Regions from separate parts of the Citrobacter sp. ANG330 genome, predicted to be linked through region 2. Evidence: predicted binding sites of a transcription regulator. Region 2 holds the regulator's gene; each other region holds the start of a gene.
The links. The regulator LexA, encoded in region 2, represses DNA repair genes until DNA is damaged. The targets are predictions, from matches to a motif close to TNCTGTATGTACATACAGNA.
Positions count from the first base shown of each region.

Region 1: a site for LexA is predicted at 2,333-2,352, ahead of sulA (SOS-induced cell division inhibitor SulA). Genes of this name have one in related genera too.
Region 3: a site for LexA is predicted at 1,714-1,733, ahead of mutH (DNA mismatch repair endonuclease MutH). Genes of this name have one in related genera too.

Region 1 covers NZ_JASJUI010000002.1:482,601-487,176, forward strand. The annotation lists gene yccS (YccS family putative transporter) at 1-1,573, shown strand, start outside; gene QNN88_RS08075 (TfoX/Sxy family DNA transformation protein) at 1,527-2,156, opposite strand; gene sulA (SOS-induced cell division inhibitor SulA) at 2,374-2,883, shown strand; gene ompA (porin OmpA) at 3,239-4,291, shown strand; gene matP (macrodomain Ter protein MatP) at 4,371-4,576, opposite strand, start outside.
Region 2 covers NZ_JASJUI010000009.1:58,152-62,727, reverse strand. The annotation lists gene zur (zinc uptake transcriptional repressor Zur) at 21-536, shown strand; gene QNN88_RS18065 (CsbD family protein) at 622-831, opposite strand; gene dinF (MATE family efflux transporter DinF) at 963-2,288, opposite strand; gene lexA (transcriptional repressor LexA) at 2,374-2,982, opposite strand; gene QNN88_RS18050 (diacylglycerol kinase) at 3,105-3,473, opposite strand; gene plsB (glycerol-3-phosphate 1-O-acyltransferase PlsB) at 3,644-4,576, shown strand, end outside.
Region 3 covers NZ_JASJUI010000003.1:107,818-112,393, forward strand. The annotation lists gene ptsP (phosphoenolpyruvate--protein phosphotransferase) at 1-735, opposite strand, end outside; gene rppH (RNA pyrophosphohydrolase) at 748-1,278, opposite strand; gene mutH (DNA mismatch repair endonuclease MutH) at 1,963-2,658, shown strand; gene QNN88_RS08850 (TerC family protein) at 2,722-3,435, shown strand; gene ygdR (lipoprotein YgdR) at 3,574-3,792, shown strand; gene QNN88_RS08860 (NADP(H)-dependent aldo-keto reductase) at 3,899-4,576, shown strand, end outside.

The DNA of each region.
Region 1 (4,576 bases), on a different contig from region 2:
GGCACCACTGTATGATTTAGCGCTGGCCAACGGTCAACTGATGGCGACGCTAAATCAGACGAAAGTGTCTTTGCTGACACGTCTGCGCGGCGATCGGGGACAACGTGGCACACGGCGCACACTGCATTATTACTTTGTGGCGCAGGATATTCATGAGCGCGCCAGTTCCTCACATATTCAATACCAGACGCTGCGTGACCATTTCCGTCACAGCGACGTCATGTTCCGCTTTCAACGTCTGATGTCAATGCAGGGCCAGGCCTGTTTGCAACTGTCCCGCTGTATTTTATTGCGCGTCCCCTATCAGCACGATCCGCATTTTGAACGCGCCTTCACGCACCTCGATGCCGCGCTTGAGCGAATGCGGGCAAACGGCGCCTCTGCCGATCTGCTGAAAACGTTGGGTTTTTTACTGGCTAATTTGCGTGCCATCGACGCGCAGCTCGCGACGATTGAATCAGAGCAAGCGCAAGCCATGCCGCGCAGCGAATCGGAAAACCAGCTTGCCGATGATAGTCCGCACGGATTTAGCGATACCTGGCTGCGGTTGAGCCGTAACTTTACCCCGGAATCGGCCCTTTTTCGCCATGCGGTCAGGATGTCTCTGGTCCTCTGTATCGGCTACGCGATCATTCAGATAACCGGTATGCATCACGGTTACTGGATCTTACTGACCAGCCTGTTTGTTTGCCAGCCTAACTACAACGCCACGCGACACCGTCTGGCGCTAAGGATCATCGGGACGCTGGTCGGCGTGGCCATTGGTATCCCGATTTTATGGTTCGTTCCGTCACTGGAAGGCCAGCTCATTTTGCTGGTGATCACCGGCGTTCTGTTCTTTGCCTTCCGCAACGTCCAGTATGCTCATGCCACCATGTTTATTACGCTGTTGGTCCTGCTGTGCTTCAATTTACTCGGTGAAGGGTTTGAAGTTGCCCTTCCCCGCGTGATCGATACGCTCATCGGCTGCGCCATCGCCTGGGCGGCCGTGAGCTTCATCTGGCCGGACTGGCGTTTCCGCAACCTGCCGAGAATGATGGAAAGAGCGACCGAGGCCAACTGTCGCTATCTGGACGCCATCCTGGAACAGTACCATCAGGGACGCGACAATCGGCTGGCATATCGGATTGCTCGCCGCGACGCCCATAACCGCGATGCGGAACTGGCCTCGGTGGTGTCGAACATGTCTGGCGAGCCCGATGTAACGGCACAAACGCGTGAGGCAGCGTTCCGTTTGCTCTGCCTCAACCATACATTCACCAGTTATATCTCTGCACTAGGGGCGCATCGTGAACAACTCACTAACCCCGACGTGCTGGCACTACTGGACGATGCGGTCTGCTATGTCGATGATGCGTTACATCATCTCCCGGCTGACGAAGCGCGCGTGCAACAGGCGCTCACCGACCTGAAACAGCGCATCCAGCATCTGGAACCGCGCCCGGACAGCAAAGAACCCCTGGTGATTCAACAGGTCGGCTTACTGGTGGCCCTGCTGCCGGAAATGGGTCGGCTACAGCGACAAATCACTCAATCATCTCCGGAAATACCGGCGTCGGGGAAAGCATCTTAACCCACAAAGCAAGCTCCTCCCGGCGTATTGCCGGGAGCGCGGCTTCATGAATGCCATAAATGGCCCCTTCAAGATTAAACAGAACCTTATCGGTAATGGATTTGTTAATCTGCCGAAGCCGCAACCAGCACATTTTAGCCCCCAGCATTCGCAAAGTAGCGACATCGTAGATCCCCGACTCATTCAGCAGACTCTCCAGATGAAAGGTCATATTGGGGAGATCCTTAAGCCGCTGTTGAGAACCGCGAGTCAGCTTCTCCTGCAACGCGGCATCCAGCGAAAACTTCGATAACTGGATCAACTGCTGCTGGTCACGCCACAAACTGTCATCAACCTGATAATAGTTGAGCATGACCGGGCGCCCGCGTTTGAGAAAAGTCAGCCAGACAGGGGAATGCTGCACGCAATACTGTACGCTTTGTTCACAAGCGCGCAGATAAAGCTCACCATTCGCAACCATCGCAAAGACGGTATTGTTGATAGTCAGACTGTAGCTGCCAAACAGTGAACGGTAATGGATCGGCCCCAGAGAAGATAAATATTCCTGTGATTTATAGATCCTGTCGTAGGAGTGTACTTTCATAAAATCCCCTGTTAAATCATAAACTAAAAGAATGATTTGTTGCTGCGGATCCGTTAATGACGAAAATAGGCAACTTATTCTCAGGGGGCAAGTTGTATTTTGTTTTTACCGCGACCATGAATAAAAATTGCGAGTTTGTTTCCGAAAATAAAGTTGATCTTTCACGACATCAGGGTTACTGTACATCCATACAGTAACTCACAGGGCTGGATTGATTATGTACACTTCAGGCTACGCAAATCGTTCTCCGTCACTCTCTTCCACTTCGAACACGATGGCGCGCGTCTCTTCTGAGAAAGCGTCCACCGGGCTTATCAGCGAAGTGGTCTACCGCGAAGACCAGCCCATGATGACGCAATTACTGCTGTTACCGCTTCTTCAGCAGTTAGGTCAGCAATCGCGCTGGCAGCTCTGGCTGACGCCACAACAAAAACTGAGCCGTGAATGGGTTCAGTCTGCCGGCCTACCACTGACCAAAGTGATGCAAATTAGCCAACTTTCCCCCTGCCATACGCTGGAATCGATGGTTCGTGCATTACGTACGGGCAACTACAGCGTGGTGATCGGCTGGCTGGCAGAGGAATTAACAGAAGAAGAACATGCTGAATTGGTGAGAGCTGCGGATGAGGGAAATGCGATGGGATTTATCATGCGTCCCGTAAGCGCACACACCCATGCCACGAGACAGCAAACCGGGCTAAAAATTCACTCAAATCTGTATCATTGAGTGAAATTAGGATTTATCCTGGAATTTTTTTTCACTCCGAAGCCAGGCATTTAGGACTCACATTTTTTTTCTGTGAACGCTTGGCGGACGCGGTTTCCGCGAAATCTGACCCAAAATTCTGCTGCACAAAATGTTAAATATTTTGTATACAAGCTTTTTTTTTTCATATGCCTGACAGAGTTCACACTTGTAAGTTTTCAACTACGTTGTAGACTTTACATCGCCAGGGGTGCTCGGCATAAGCCGCAGATATCGGTAGAGTAACTATTGAACTACTCCCCCGGTGAAGGATTTAACCGTGTTATCTCGTTGGAGATATTCATGGCGTATTTTGGATGATAACGAGGCGCAAAAAATGAAAAAGACAGCTATCGCGATTGCAGTGGCACTGGCTGGTTTCGCTACCGTAGCGCAGGCCGCTCCGAAAGATAACACCTGGTACACTGGTGCTAAACTGGGCTGGTCCCAGTACCATGACACTGGTTTCATCAACAACAACGGTCCTACCCACGAAAACCAACTGGGTGCCGGTGCGTTCGGTGGTTATCAGGTTAACCCGTATGTTGGCTTTGAAATGGGTTACGACTGGTTAGGTCGTATGCCGTACAAAGGCGACAACATCAACGGCGCATACAAGGCTCAGGGCGTTCAGCTGACCGCTAAACTGGGTTACCCAATCACTGACGATCTGGACATCTACACTCGTCTGGGTGGTATGGTATGGCGTGCAGACACCAAGGCTAACGTACCTGGTGGCGCTTCCTTTAAAGACCACGACACTGGCGTATCCCCAGTATTCGCAGGTGGTGTTGAGTATGCAATTACTCCTGAAATCGCTACCCGTCTGGAATACCAGTGGACCAACAACATCGGTGACGCTAACACCATCGGTACTCGCCCAGACAACGGTCTGCTGAGCGTAGGTGTTTCTTACCGTTTCGGTCAGGAACAAGCGGCTCCGATCGTAGCTCCGGCTCCGGCTCCGGCTCCTGAAGTACAGACCAAACACTTCACTCTGAAGTCTGACGTTCTGTTCAACTTCAACAAAGCAACGCTGAAACCAGAAGGCCAGCAGGCTCTGGATCAGATGTACAGCCAGCTGAGCAACCTGGATCCGAAAGACGGTTCTGTAGTGGTTCTGGGCTTCACTGACCGTATCGGTTCTGACGCTTACAACCAGGGTCTGTCTGAGAAACGTGCTCAGTCTGTTGTTGATTACCTGATCTCTAAAGGTATCCCGGCTGACAAAATCTCCGCACGTGGTATGGGCGAATCCAACCCGGTTACTGGCAATACCTGTGACAACGTGAAAGCTCGCGCTGCACTGATCGACTGCCTGGCCCCGGATCGTCGCGTTGAGATCGAAGTTAAAGGCATCAAAGACGTTGTAACTCAGCCGCAGGCTTAAGTTTCCGTCTTATGAAAAAACCCCGCGCTGCGGGGTTTTTTTTGGCCTGTGATAAACAAAAAGCGTTTAATGGAATGGATTATTCTTTGCCTAACAACGCCTGCAGGTCCTGCTTCAGTGAAGACATCTTGTTGGCATACTTCTCTTTATTCTCAGCATCTTCAATCAACTGCACTACGGTCTCGGATAATGTCTTGCCGCGCCGCTGTGCCAGTCCGGCCAGTCTCTGCCAGACGATAAATTCCAGATCAATCGATTTCTTTCGCGTGTGCTGATGCTCGGCAT
Region 2 (4,576 bases):
CACACAATCCGAGGTGCCTGATGGAAAAGACCACAACGCAAGAGTTGCTGGCGCAAGCTGAAAAACTGTGCGCGCAACGCAATGTGCGCCTGACCCCACAGCGCCTCGAAGTGTTGCGTCTGATGAGCCTGCAAGAAGGGGCGATTAGCGCTTACGATCTGCTGGATTTACTGCGTGAATCAGAACCGCAGGCCAAGCCGCCAACGGTCTATCGCGCACTGGATTTCCTGCTTGAACAAGGGTTTGTACATAAGGTCGAATCCACCAACAGCTATGTTTTGTGCTATCTGTTCGATCAGCCAACCCATACTTCTGCGATGTTTATCTGCGACCGCTGCGGTGCAGTGAAGGAAGAGTGTGCGGAAGGCGTGGAAGACATTATGCATACGCTGGCGGCGAAGATGGGATTTGCCCTGCGCCACAATGTGATTGAAGCACATGGATTATGTTCAGCGTGCGTGGAAGTTGAGGCTTGTCGTCACCCTGACGAGTGTCAGCACGATCATACCATTCAGGTGAAAAAGAAACCGCGCTAACAATCTGAGCGGCAAACGCTGCCGCTCAAAGCATTAAAGCAAACAGTGGGGAGTACATCCTTGTACTTTTCGGGCAGGAGTCGATTTACCAGCGGTAGTCGTTACGGGTTTCCCAGTCACCGACCTCTTTTTCCGCCTGATCTTTTGCGTAGCCGTAACGTTCCTGGATTTTACCTACCAGTTGGTCACGTTTACCTTCAATGACCGTCATATCATCGTCGGTCAGTTTGCCCCATTGCTCTTTCACTTTACCTTTGAGTTGCTTCCAGTTACCACCGGCTTCGTCTTTATTCATCATAAAGTCCTCTTCATTAGGTTGTGAATAGCGAGTCTGTATCATCCAACGTCGTTACGTTTTCTGCTGGACGTGATATTAAGTGTAGTCAGGGATTCTGGGTTCGATTCACTATTCAGAATTTTTAACCGTTACGCTGCCGAAAACCAGGTGCCGTTTCGCCAGTGGCGCCGCCAGATGAAGGCTAAAGAGAGGCCACGCAGCGCCAGAAATACCGCCAGCGCCAGCCACAAACCATGATTCCCCAGCGCGGGTAACGCCAATAGCGTCAGCGCAAATCCGGCAGCAGCTACCGCCATGCTGTTGCGCATTTCAGCCGCCCGCGTGGCACCGATAAACATGCCATCCAGCAGATAGCACCAGACGCCGACCAGAGGCAAAATCACCTGCCAGAGCAGATAGCGATCGGCCAGTTGCTGGATTTGCGGCAGTGAGGTGAGCAACGCGACAATCTGTTCGCCCGCCAGCAGATAGACCAGTGAAAACAGGAGCGCCACAATGCCGGACTGGCGGCACGCCGCCCGCCAGACTTCCAGTAACTGACTGCCGTCGCGAGCGCCATAAGCCTGGCCGGAATGCGCTTCCACGGCGTAGGCAAAGCCATCCAATGCATAAGCCGTAAACGTCAGCAACGTCATGAGCACGGCGTTGACGGCGATGATATCGCTGCCAAGCCTTGCGCCAAGTACAGTGATAGCGCCAAAGCAGAGTTGCAGAAGCAACGAACGCAGCATGATGTCGCGATTGAGCGCCAGAAGCCGGCGAATATTCCCGCGCCAGGCCTGTTTGAGCATGGAAAATGAAACACCGCGCAGACGCAGCACCTTACGTACCATCAACAGACCGATCAGCAACGTCGCATATTCTGCGATCACCGTTGCCAGTGCGGCCCCTTGCACGTTCATGTGCAGCCCCATCACCAGCCAGAGATCGAGCACAATGTTCAGGATATTGCCAACAACCAGCAGGATCACCGGCGCACGCGCATACTGTACGCCCAGTAACCAGCCGAGCAGGACCAGATTCGCCAGCGAGGCTGGAGCGCTCAGCCAGCGAATCGCCAGAAACCGCCGGGCCTGCTCCAGCACCGCTTCACTACCGCCGACAATGTGCAGCGCCAGGTCAATAATCGGCGTGCGAAACAGTGCAATCAAGGCTCCCGCGCCCAGCGCCAGAATCAGCGGTTGTACCAGCGCACGCGCCAGCGCCTGAGGATCCTTCGCACCGAACGCCTGCGCCGTCAGTCCGGTAGTGCTCATGCGTAAAAAGAGCAACAGCATGAACAGAAAACTGGTTGCGGTTGCGCCTACTGCCACACCGCCGAGATAGACGGGGCTGTCCAGATGTCCAATGACCGCCGTATCCACCAGTCCCAGCAACGGAACCGTAATATTGGAGAAAATCATGGGTAAGGCGAGGCGCCAGAGTGCTTTGTCAGCAGAAGCAAAAAACGGCATGGAGACGAGCCTGAGAAGAGGTCATAACGAGAGTGGTGAGAGTGCCGGATAACGGCGTAAACGCCTTATCCGGCCTACAGAAATACTACAGCCATTCACCATTACGGATGACGCCAACGGCCAATCCTTCGATGGTAAAATTCTGTTCGCGAAGGTCAACCAGGATCGGTTTAAATTCGCTGTTTTCGGGCAGCAGTTCTACTTTATTGCCCTGTTTTTTCAGGCGCTTGACCGTCACTTCGTCATCGATACGCGCCACCACCACCTGGCCGTTACGCACGTCCTGGGTTTTGTGTACCGCCAGCAAATCGCCATCCATAATGCCGATGTCTTTCATCGACATTCCGCTGACGCGCAGCAGGAAATCGGCATTCGGCTTAAACAGCGACGGATCAACCTGATAATGGCCTTCGATGTGCTGCTGTGCCAGCAGCGGTTCACCCGCCGCTACGCGACCGATGAGCGGTAAGCCCTCTTCTTCTTCCTGCAACAGTCGAATGCCGCGTGAAGCGCCAGAGACGATTTCAATCGCACCTTTACGCGCCAGCGCTTTCAGGTGTTCTTCAGCCGCGTTTGGGGAACGGAACCCCAAACGCTGCGCGATCTCCGCACGCGTCGGTGGCATACCTGTCTGGCTGATGTGATCCCGAATGAGATCAAACACCTCTTGTTGCCTGGCCGTTAACGCTTTCATTCCGCCCCCTGGGTGTATATACAGTTATGCTGTGAGTATATACAGCTAAAGGTGATTTTGGAACCACAAACTGCACATTCAACAGCAGATTTAACCGGTTATGGAATCAGGGTCGAAAAACCTTAGCGAAAATGTGACCACAGCAGGAGACCCCAGGTGATCAACGCCACAATGATTGAGAGCAGCACCGCAGCCGATCCCATATCTTTAGCGCGACCAGAGAGCTCGTGATAATCAGAGCCGATACGGTCCACCACGGCCTCAATGGCGCTGTTGAGAATTTCAACAATCATGACCAGCATGACGGAGCCTATCAGCAGTACGCGCGTAATGGCATCCACATCCAGCCAGCAGGCGACCGCCACGGCCAACAACACCGCTATGCTTTCCTGACGGAACGCCGCCTCGTTAATCCACGCGGCGCGAAAACCTTTCCAGGAATAGCCTGCCGCTTTGATAATTCGGGTGAATCCAGTGGTATTATTAGCCATTAAAAGAACCTTTTTACATTATTGGCGTCAATGACATTGTCTTGTTAACTCATGTGATTCGAGTAACGGCAACGCGGCGCGAAGTATGACGGGATACACCAGAAATTCACATGACTTTCTGATATCCTTGCATCGCAATTGCATTATTAACCAGAGGCTTTACATCGTTTATGTCCGGCTGGCCACGAATTTACTACAAAATCCTGAATTTACCATTAAGCGTACTGGTAAAAAGTAAGTCTATTCCGGCAGATCCTGCCCCGGAATTGGGACTCGATACCTCTCGTCCAATTATGTACGTTTTACCGTACAACTCCAAAGCGGACTTGCTGACCCTGCGAGCGCAATGTCTGGCGCACGATCTCCCCGACCCGTTAGAGCCGCTGGAGATCGATGGCACACAGTTGCCGCGCTATGTGTTCATTCACGGCGGTCCGCGTGTCTTCACTTATTACACGCCGAAAGAAGAGTCCATCAAGCTGTTCCATAACTATCTCGACCTGCACCGCAGCAACCCGGATCTGGATGTGCAAATGGTGCCGGTATCGGTGATGTTTGGACGCTCTCCGGGCCGTGAAAAAGGTGAAGTGAACCCGCCGCTGCGCATGCTTAACGGCATACAGAAGTTCTTTGCCGTCTCCTGGCTTGGCCGCGACAGCTTTGTCCGCTTCTCGCCTTCCGTCTCTCTGCGCCGAATGGCCGATGAGCACGGCACGGATAAAACCATCGCGCAGAAACTGGCGCGCGTGGCGCGTATGCACTTCGCCCGTCAGCGCCTGGCCGCTGTGGGGCCGCGCCTGCCTGCGCGTCAGGATCTCTTCAACAAGCTGCTGGCGTCCAAAGCAATTGCCCGTGCGGTAGAAGATGAAGCGCGCAGCAAAAAAATCTCCCATGAAAAGGCGCAGCAAAACGCGATTGCGCTGATGGAAGAGATCGCCGCCAACTTCTCTTACGAGATGATTCGCCTGACCGACCGTATTCTGGGCTTCACCTGGAACCGGCTGTATCAGGGGATTAACGTTCACAACGCGGAGCGCGTCCGGCAACTGGCGCACGACGGGCACGAAATTGTCTATGTGCCCTGCCACCGCAGCCATATGGAC
Region 3 (4,576 bases), on a different contig from region 2:
GTAGAGATCAAATATCGCGGCCGTCTCTTTCTGCGCCCCAGCGGCAAACCGCTTGCTGTAACGGCGAAATTCATTTGCCGCCTCTTCCAGCGCGCCGGTCAGGCGCTCACGCTCCAGAGCGGGATCCAGCGTAGACGCCTGATACACCTGCTCCATCAACGGCAGCGTCGCATCCTGCCAGCCTTCAGCGATCGCAACACCCGGCGCCGCTGGCAGTGCACGAATGCGCGTCTGCCGATACTGGCCGAACAGGGCGGTAAGCTGAGATTGTGACAGGATCGCCGCCATCTGCGTGGCGAGCGTCACCAGGAAAGATTCTTCGCTTTCATCGTACTGGCGCAGTTCGCGCTGCTGCACAACGAGAACGCCCAGCAGCTGACGGCGCTGAATGATCGGCACCCCGAGGAAGGCACGGAAGCGCTCTTCTTTTACCGAGGGAATGTATTTAAAGCTGGGATGTTTTTGCGCATCAGCAAGGTTGATAGGTTCCGCCAGCCTGCCAACCAGGCCGACGATACCTTCATCAAATGCGAGTGCGACAGTGCGACCGCGCGGTTTTTTAAGTCCCCGCGTCGCCATGAGGTAATAACAACGCCGGTCATGATCGGCCAGATAAACCGAACAGACCTCTGTATCCATCGCAAGACAGATGTCAGTAACCAGAATATTCAGCGCTTCATTCAGACGCGGAGCACTGGCCACCTTTTCGACTATTTCGCGCAGGCGGGTGAGCATAATTTGCGTGGCTTAACCTCTTTTACGTCGATAAGCAGATGTACTTTGCGGCTTCGGCGTCACTTCCTGAAGCGCCATCACAACACTTGCGAACTCTTTCATCACCCTGCGATAGACATCGCGTTTAAATGAAACCACTTGCCGGACCGGGTACCAGTAACTTACCCAACGCCAGCCGTCGAACTCAGGCGTGCTGCTGGTTTGCATATTGATTTCCGCGTCCCCGCTCATCAACTGCAAAAGAAACCACTTTTGTTTCTGGCCGATACACACCGGCTTTGTATCCCAACGCACCAAACGTTTTGGTAACTTGTAACGCAACCAGTTGCGTGTAGAGGCAAGGATCCGCACATCTTTACGGCTTAACCCTACTTCTTCAAACAGTTCCCGGTACATCGCCTGTTCTGCTGATTCTCCTGGGTTTATCCCACCTTGCGGGAACTGCCAGGAGTGCTGACCAAACCGCCGGGCCCACATCACCTGCCCCTGACGATTACAAATTACGATACCTACATTTGGGCGGTAGCCATCGTCATCAATCACCGGACTACCTCAACATAAACCTTATATGAGAATGATTGTTTCACACTCCTGACAGACGGTAAACCACTGAGTTACGGCGGTGTGCATCTAATAACAATTGAATAACTCACAGTTAAAGACAAAGTTATAAACAGATACTCACCCATCCGGGCGATTTTATTCACCTTTTCTGTGGATAGAGTTGTGAAGAAGTACGGAATTACTCCGGGAAAACCCGGAACAGTCTGAATAAGCGGCGAACAGAGGGGAAAAAATATTTTCATTTATTCATGAGGTTACTGGACCATTCCATCAGGTATTCGGCAGAAAAGTGATAGCCGTCACACTGACGATCCTCAGGCTGATGAAAGATCGAACAGCGCCGACTTTATCCACAGATTGTGCCAATAAGTTAGACACAAATTGTGTGAAAATTCGATTTTCGTCGCACGTCAAGGCTGTAAATGGAAACAGTAGTTGGGGTTTTTCACAGTTATCCCATCTTTCTGTGGATAACATGGTGTAAGATCCTGTTTAAACTCAGTGACCAGAAATGGAAAACCCGTTATGACGTTGCGCAACATGTGTCGTCATAAACTAAAAACCAATATAAATCATGGCATTGAATATCACATGTGGAAAACGATAAACTTCATTCCCACGGTATAAAATCTTTGTTCATTTTTTCATCTAAGGTGTAACGCCATGTCCGGACTCCATCCTTTACGCTTTCCTCCGGAATCAGAAGCCCTTCTGCTCCAGCAGGCGCAGCAGCTTTCGGGCTATTCGTTAGGCGAACTGGCGGCGCTGGCGGGTATCGTTGCGCCGAAAGATCTCAAGCGGGACAAAGGCTGGATCGGCGTATTACTGGAACTCTGGTTGGGTGCCAGCGCCGGAAGTAAACCTGAGCAGGATTTCGCCGCGCTCGGCGTCGAGTTGAAAACCATTCCCGTGGATAGTCTTGGGCGACCGCTTGAAACCACCTTTGTCTGCGTCGCGCCGCTGACCGGAAACAGTGGTGTGACGTGGGAAACCAGTCACGTACGGCACAAACTGAAGCGAGTATTGTGGATCCCGGTGGAAGGCGAACGCAGCATTCCCCTCGCACAGCGGCGGGTCGGCTCGCCCGTTCTCTGGAGTCCCAATGAAGAAGAAGACCGTCAGCTACGGTTCGACTGGGAAGAATTAATGGACATGATTGTGCTCGGCCAGGTTGAACGGATCACTGCCCGCCATGGCGAATTTTTACAATTGCGTCCAAAGGCCGCAAACGCCAAAGCGCTCACCGAGGCGATCGGCGCGCAGGGCGAGCCAATACTGACGTTGCCGCGTGGTTTTTATCTCAAAAAGAACTTCACCCGCGCCCTGCTGGAACGCCACTTTTTGTTACAACCGCGTTAGACTTTCACCTGCCGTCCGGTAAGCATATAATTAGCGTTTATTTATTTGGCAGGACTTTGTTCAATGTTATTTGCATGGATAACCGATCCTAACGCCTGGCTTGCGCTCGGTACGCTGACGCTGCTGGAGATCGTGCTTGGGATCGATAATATTATTTTTCTCTCTCTGGTCGTTGCAAAACTCCCCACCGCACAGCGTGCGCACGCCCGGCGCCTCGGTCTGGCAGCGGCGATGATTATGCGCCTGGCGCTGCTGGCGTCTATTGCCTGGGTGACCCGTCTGACCAATCCGCTGTTTGAGATTTTCGGTGAGGACATTTCCGCCCGCGATCTGATCCTTCTGCTTGGCGGTCTGTTCTTGATCTGGAAAGCAAGTAAAGAGATTCACGAATCCATTGAAGGTGAAGAAGAAGGGATGAATATGCGCGTCACCTCCTTCCTCGGGGCGATCGTGCAGATTATGCTGCTCGACATTATCTTCAGTCTGGACTCAGTGATCACAGCGGTCGGCTTGTCCGATCACCTGTTCATTATGATGGCGGCAGTGGTGATTGCCGTTGGCGTGATGATGTTTGCGGCGCGTCCGATTGGCGAATTTGTCGACAGACACCCGTCCGTGAAGATGCTGGCACTGTCGTTTCTGATTCTGGTGGGCTTCACCCTGATCCTGGAAAGCTTCGACGTGCATGTACCGAAGGGCTACATCTATTTCGCCATGTTCTTCTCGATCTCGGTTGAGAGCCTGAACCTGTTACGAAACAAGAAAAACCCACTGTAATTGCACTTTTTCGCTCCCTGCGGGGAGCGACTATCTCCCCTTTTCGCCTCTCAGATTAAGATTTTCCTGCTTTTCCTGCCCACAACTTCAGGTTATTACTAGACTATTATCAGACGCAGGCCACGTGAGGATAAATGGATGAAAAAATGGGCAGTGATAATTTCCGCAGTAGGACTGGCTTTTGCTGTTTCCGGTTGTAGCAGCGACTATGTCATGGCGACCAAAGACGGTCGTATGATCCTGACCGACGGGAAACCTGAGATTGATGATGATACCGGTCTGGTGAGCTACCACGACCAGCAGGGCAACGCCATGCAGATTAACCGCGACGACGTTTCTCAAATCATTGAACGTTGAAGATTGAGGTCAGCAATGCTGCTGGCCTTAACAATTTTTCTTCCCTTTTTCCTTTCCCTCAGCCATTTTTATAATCCTATGTCGCGATTATAAAAAGGAAACGGCTATGCAATATCACCGTATACCCCACAGCTCGCTTGAAGTTAGTACACTGGGGCTGGGCACAATGACGTTTGGTGAACAAAATAGCGAAGCCGACGCACATGCACAGCTCGACTATGCCGTCGCCAACGGCATTAACCTGATCGACGTGGCCGAAATGTACCCGGTACCGCCACGCCCGGAAACCCAGGGACTCACCGAAACGTATGTCGGAAACTGGCTGGCTAAACATGGCAATCGTGAAAAGCTGATTGTCGCCTCCAAGGTCAGCGGCCCGTCACGCAATAATGACAGCGGCATTCGTCCCAATCAGGCGCTGGATCGCAAAAATATCCGCGAAGCGCTGCACGACAGCCTGAAGCGTCTGCAAACCGATTATCTGGACCTTTACCAGGTGCACTGGCCTCAGCGCCCCACCAACTGTTTCGGCAAACTCGGCTACAGCTGGAGCGACGCCGCGCCGGTGGTCTCGCTGCTGGATACGCTGGACGCGCTCACCGAATTCCAGCGCGCAGGCAAAATCCGCTACATTGGCGTATCGAATGAAACCGCCTTTGGCGTGATGCGCTATCTGCATCTGGCGGACAAGCATGATCTGCCGCGCATTGTCACCATCCAGAACCCTTACAGCCTGGTCAACCGTAGTTTTGAAGTTGGGCTGGCGGAAGTGAGCCAGTATGAA